DNA from 2 places in the Nibrella viscosa genome. Region 1 is predicted to be linked to the other one. Evidence: riboswitches for the same ligand, from Rfam matches in the RefSeq annotation. Region 1 holds a riboswitch; the other holds the start of a gene.
What was found. A riboswitch is a leader RNA that binds a small molecule or an ion and turns the genes downstream of it on or off. The one in region 1 is predicted to bind S-adenosylmethionine.
Positions count from the first base shown of each region.

Region 1 (3,132 bases):
GATTTGCCAAAGCCTGTTCAAACGCTTTTTGTGCGGTCATACCTGCTGAACTTTATCTACTGGCAACTGCCGCATGGTAAGGCCTCCTCGTATCTTTCGTATGTGAGAACCGCATACACAAAGCCGGAGATTATCAATGCACACCTGAATGACCTGAATCAGATTATGGCGTATGCCCGGCTGCATAACGCGAAAATGTATCTGGTGCTGTTTCCGTTCTCGCATAACCTGGAAAAGACAACAGAGTATACGCAGCCAGTAGTCGACTTTTTTCAGAAAAACAATGTACCGGTACTCAAAGTAGCCGATCTGGTACGTAATATTGATCCCGATGACCGCATTGTCGGGCGGAACGACGCCCACGCCAGTGCGCTGGTAAACAGGCGGGTGGGCGAGGCTCTGTTTCAATTGGTAGCATCGGGCGGCAAGACCAAAGGGGCCGGAGCCGCACCGCTGGCAAGTTCTAAATAAGTTACACTTAATACTTTAAGTTATGGATTTCTTTCAAGACATATTTCAGTTTCTCAAAGAGCGTAAAAAGTGGTGGCTGGCACCGATGATTATCCTGCTGCTGCTGATTGGCGTCCTGATTGTAATTGGCGGTGGCTCGGCCGTTGCTCCGTTTATTTACACCCTGTTTTAATCCATGAATGCTATCGGAAAGCTTGCTATGAATACCACCGAGAAGGTAAAGGCTCAGTTAGTCATTGTTACCGGATTGCTGGTATTGTATTTTGTCTTTAAATCGGTTTGGTTGCTGTACGCTGCGGTTGCTGTAGGGGTGGTCAGTCTGGCTATACCCGTCATTGGTGACTTTCTGGTCAGAATGTGGTTTAAACTGGCCGAAGTGCTGGGTGCCGTAAACGGCAAAATTATCCTGTCACTGCTTTTCTACGTTTTTCTGTTTCCCATTGCGGTACTGTACCGGCTGTCGACCAAAAATCCGCTGGCCGTGAAACGGAGCGCGGAAAAATCTATGTACGCCGAGCGAAATCATACGTACACGAAAGACGATCTGGAACATACCTGGTAAAAAAGACCGTTCAGGAGGTTCTGTAGGCGCACCGTTTGGCGGTGCGCCTATTTTTTGTATATATTTGTGTTACTTATCGAGAAAGACAGAGGGATTGGACCCGACGAAGTCTTGGCAACCGGCTGCTCCCCACAGAAACGGTGCCACATTCCACCCCAGCCGGGGGAAGATAAGTGTGACAGTCAACACCTGCCCTTTCTTCGATAATTTACCTGATTGACGTAGACTTTTCGGACTAACGAACCGATGTTTAATCGAGCTGTTAACTGCTTGTGCCCTTGAAAAAGATTGCCGACCTCCTGCAACAGCGTATCCTCGTCCTCGACGGTGCTATGGGTACGATGATCCAGCGTTATAACTTAACCGAAGCTGACTACCGGGGCGAGCGCTTCCGCGATTGGCCCCACGACCTGAAAGGCAACAACGATCTGTTGTCGATCACGCAGCCGGACATTATTAAGGAAATTCACTGGCAGTACCTCGACGCGGGTTCCGACATTATCGAGACCAACACCTTCAGCAGTACCTCCATTGCCATGGCCGATTACTATATGGAGGCCCTGGCGTATGAACTGAACTACCAGTCGGCCAGGATTGCGAAAGAAGTGGCGGAGGAGTTTAACCAACTGAATCCGGAAAAACCCCGCTTTGTGGCCGGGGCTATGGGGCCGACCAACCGCACGGCCTCCCTGTCGCCGGATGTAAACAATCCCGGTTACCGCGCCATTACGTTCGATGAGCTTGTTGATGCGTACTACGAGCAGGTAAAAGGGCTGGTCGAAGGCGGCTGCGATCTGCTGCTGGTGGAAACCATCTTTGACACACTTAATGCCAAAGCGGCCCTGTTTGCCATTGATACCTTTTTTACGGGGTGTGGCACGCAACCGTTGCCGATTATGGTATCGGGTACCATTACCGACGCCAGCGGCCGTACACTATCCGGGCAGACGACCGAAGCGTTCCTGTATTCGGTTTCGCACCTGCCCCTGCTGAGCGTGGGTTTGAACTGTGCCCTGGGTGCCGAACTGATGCGGCCCTACGTACAAACCCTGGCCAAAGAAGCCCATTTCTATACTTCGGCCTACCCCAATGCCGGCCTGCCCAACGAGTTTGGCGAGTACGACGAAACGCCCGCCAGCATGGCGTCACAGATCGAAGGCTTTATCCGCGACGGATTTGTCAATATTGTTGGTGGCTGCTGCGGCTCTACACCCGACCATATCCGGGCTATTGCCGAGGCTGCGGCCAAATACCCGCCCCGGCCGATTCCTCAGCCCGAACCCTACCAGAAACTCAGCGGCCTGGAACCGCTGAAAATTACCGAAACGACCAACTTCGTCAACATCGGCGAGCGCACCAACGTGACCGGTTCCAAAGCGTTTGCCCGGCTGATTAAGGCGGGTGACTACGATGCGGCCCTGTCGGTGGCCCGGCAGCAGGTGGAGAACGGTGCGCAGGTTATCGACGTCAATATGGACGAAGGTATGCTCGATTCGGTGGAGGTAATGACTACTTTCCTGAACCTGATTGCCTCGGAACCCGATATTGCCCGCGTGCCAATCATGATCGACTCCTCCAAGTGGGAGGTCATCGAAGCAGGTCTGAAGTGCGTGCAGGGCAAAGCCATCGTCAACTCCATTTCGCTGAAAGACGGCGAGGAAAAGTTTATCGAGCGTGCCCAACTCATCAAACGCTATGGCGCGGCTGCCGTGGTGATGGCCTTTGACGAAAATGGACAGGCCGATAATTACGAACGGCGCATCGAAATCTGCGAACGGGCCTACCGGATACTCGTCGATAAGGTAGATTTCGCGCCCCAGGATATTATCTTCGACCCGAACATTCTGACGGTTGCCACGGGTATCGAAGAGCATAACAACTACGCCGTTGACTTCATCAATGCCACCCGCTGGATCAAAGAGAACTTGCCGCTGGCCAAAGTGAGCGGGGGTGTGTCCAACGTATCGTTCAGCTTCCGGGGTAACGATCTCGTCCGGGAGGCTATTCACACGGCCTTTCTGTACCATGCCATCCGGGCTGGTATGGATATGGGAATCGTTAACGCCGGTCAGTTAGGCGTATATGACGAAATACCCAAA
Region 1 is NZ_BAABHB010000005.1:421,192-424,323, reverse strand. It holds gene ABD931_RS15640 (SGNH/GDSL hydrolase family protein) at 1-471, shown strand, start outside; gene ABD931_RS15635 (DUF5989 family protein) at 494-643, shown strand; gene ABD931_RS15630 (SxtJ family membrane protein) at 647-1,033, shown strand; SAM riboswitch class I at 1,104-1,209, shown strand; gene metH (methionine synthase) at 1,312-3,132, shown strand, end outside.

Region 2 (3,132 bases), on a different contig from region 1:
ACCAGCGATATTGAAGAAACTGTAGTAGCCGGATGGTAATGCAACACCAGACAAGAAGCATCCTGTTTACGGTCGACGTGGAGGAGTTTGATACCGCGCTCCGGTACGGGTACGACATTCCGATGAGCGAACAGATCGCGGTCTCAACCCGTGGTCTATTCTTGCTGGCCGAACGGTTTGAAGTAGTAGACGCCCGTACTACTCTGTTTACCACCGCCAACTATGCTCTCCATGAACCCCGGCTGATCCGGCGACTGGCCCATAAACATGAGATTGCTTCTCATGGCTACCACCACTGGACGTTTGAGCCGGCTGATCTGGCGTCGTCAAAAGCTGTTCTGGAAAACCTCACCGGGAACCCGGTGGTTGGTTTTCGAATGGCTAATATGGCGAAGGTGGATGCCGGCGATGTGGCGGCTGCAGGCTATGTCTATAACTCGTCGTTGCATCCGACATTTCTGCCCGGTAAATACAATAATCTGCGGGCACCCCGAACGCCGTTTGTGGAGAATGGTGTATTGCAGATGCCGGCTTCGGTGACACCCCGGCTCCGGATACCGCTGTTCTGGTTGAGTCTGAAGAATTTTCCGTTTGCGCTCTATAAGCGGTTATGCCTGCAAACCCTCCGGCACGATGGTCTGCTAAACCTCTATGTGCATCCCTGGGAGTTTACCGACTTATCTGAATACAGCCGGATTGCGCCGTTTGTGCGCCGGTACTCCAACGAGCGGCTGCTCGACCGCACCGAAAATCTATTACGCTTTCTGGGAGAACATGGTGATTTTCAGACTATGCAGAAAGTAGCTTGTTCCCTTTTGTCACATCAACTGGTAACCCAATAAGCCTTCCTGGTGCTACACACCTTCAACGCGGCACCAGGCGTACCGGAACTGGTCAGATAAATACTACATCCCGGATTACCTCGGCTCCAATGTCTTTGTTGATGAGTTGAATCATTTTGTGCTTGGCCGTAACCAGTTCGTTGCGGAGTGGGGCTGAGGCAATTTCAATATAAAGAATGTTGTCGCGCACGTATAGCCGGTTGGTGCGGGAGGCAATAGCACTACCCATCATTTTCCCCCAGAACGCTTCCAGGTACGTCTCATTGAAGCGGCTTTGTAGTTGATACGACTTAAGCATCTGATCAATGGCATCTTTAAGCGTGGTGATGCCGGCTTTGCGGGCCGTATCTTTATAGGGACGGTAGGTATTGTTCATAGTGGAGGTGTCTTCCTACAAAAGTAAGCAACGGTGCGCAAGGAGTAAAGCCCATTTACACACTATTTATTTTTCAGCGTTTCCGGCCAAAATACCGGACGATAGTTGCGTGTCGGCTGTTTTGGTCGTATACTTGCAGCATCAAGTCAATAGCTCCGCCGACCGCTATGCCGGGTCGGATCACGCGTTGATTTATACAGAAGAGGGGAGAGACTGGGCTCTGCGAACCTCTGGCAACCTATCCTGTATACCTGGGACAAGGTGCTAATTCCCACCTAAAGCAATTTAGGGCCTATAAATCACAACCTCATGCTTACACGCCAGTACCTCCGCCGAATGGACGGGCGCTTTCTGCGTCTGTCACTACACATGCTTTATCCGACCCACTCCTGCCGGGCAGGCTCCTGCTTTGCCGAATAATAACTACCTAACCTTCTGGTTTTCAGAAGATGCTATCTTCATTCAGTTTTTCACCTTTTCACCTTTCTAAACGTCATGGCCGATTCATTGCATTTTGAAACCCTGCAGCTCCACGCTGGTCAGGAAACCGACCCCACCACCAACGCCCGGGCCGTACCTATCTACCAGACTACGTCGTACGTATTCAACAGCTCCGAGCACGGGGCCGATCTGTTTGCGCTGCGGCAGTTCGGCAATATTTACACCCGGATTATGAACCCCACTACCGATGTGTTTGAGAAGCGTATGGCCGCCCTGGAGGGAGGGGTGGCTGCTCTCGCAACCGCATCGGGGCAGGCGGCTCAGTTTATCGCCCTGAACAACATCCTGATGACCGGCGATAATTTTGTCACTACATCCTACCTCTACGGCGGCACTTATAATCAATTTAAGGTTTCTTTCAAACGACTCGGCGTGGAGGCCCGCTTCGCCGACGGCGATAAGGTGGAGAGCTTTGAGCGGCTGATTGATGAGAAGACCAAAGCCATCTACCTGGAAACCATCGGCAATCCGGAATTCAATGTTCCGGATTTTGAGGCCTTTGCCGCGCTGGCGCAGAAGTATGATATTCCGCTGATTGTGGATAACACCTTTGGCACCGGCGGTTACCTGTTCCGGCCGATAGAGCATGGTGCAGCCGTAGTGGTTCAATCGGCCACAAAGTGGATTGGCGGCCACGGCACAAGCATCGGCGGGGTTATCGTAGACAGTGGTAAGTACAACTGGGGCAATGGCAAGTTCCCGCAATTTTCTGAGCCGGCCGAAGGGTACCACGGCATGGTGTTCAGCGATGTGTTTGGGGTGAACGGTCCGTTTGGCAACATCCAGTTTATCATCCGCGCCCGGGTAGAGGGGCTGCGGGACTGGGGTCCGAGTATGAGCCCGTTTAACTCGTTCCTGCTGCTGCAGGGCCTGGAGACCCTGTCGCTGCGCGTAGATCGGACGGTGCAGAATGCGCTGGAACTGGCCCGCTGGCTGGAGCAGCACGAGCAGGTCGAGTACGTAAACTATCCTGGTCTGGAGAGCAGCAAATACCACGAGCTGGCGAAGAAATACCTGAAACGCGGCTTTGGGGGGGTGTTTATGTTCAAGGTTAAAGGCGGTCGTGAGGCTGCCGAGCAGTTTGTCAACAGCCTGAAACTGGTGAGTCACCTGGCTAATGTAGGCGACGCCAAAACGCTGATTATTCACCCGGCGGCTACCACGCACCAGCAGTTATCGGAGCATGAGCAGGCCAGTGCCGGGGTAGAGCCCGGTCTGCTGCGTATTTCGGCCGGTATTGAGCATATCGATGACATCAAAGCCGATCTGGAACAGGCGTTTGCCAAAATAGCCGAGCCGGCGTTAGCCTGAAATTTAGTTCAAGGTTTGAGCCGGGCGGCCGGCTCAAACCTCAAACCCATTTCACAATTGCAGTATTTCGATTACAAGTACACCTATTCGCTGGAAGCGGGG
Region 2 is NZ_BAABHB010000012.1:47,242-50,373, reverse strand. It holds gene ABD931_RS22470 (glycosyltransferase family 2 protein) at 1-39, shown strand, start outside; gene ABD931_RS22465 (polysaccharide deacetylase family protein) at 39-842, shown strand; gene ABD931_RS22460 (DciA family protein) at 895-1,218, opposite strand; SAM riboswitch class I at 1,408-1,519, shown strand; gene ABD931_RS22455 (O-acetylhomoserine aminocarboxypropyltransferase/cysteine synthase family protein) at 1,714-3,030, shown strand; gene ABD931_RS22450 (homoserine O-acetyltransferase family protein) at 3,088-3,132, shown strand, end outside.
Region 2: it holds a riboswitch for S-adenosylmethionine, as region 1 does, so the genes downstream of both, ABD931_RS22455 (O-acetylhomoserine aminocarboxypropyltransferase/cysteine synthase family protein) here and metH (methionine synthase) in region 1, are expected to answer to the same signal.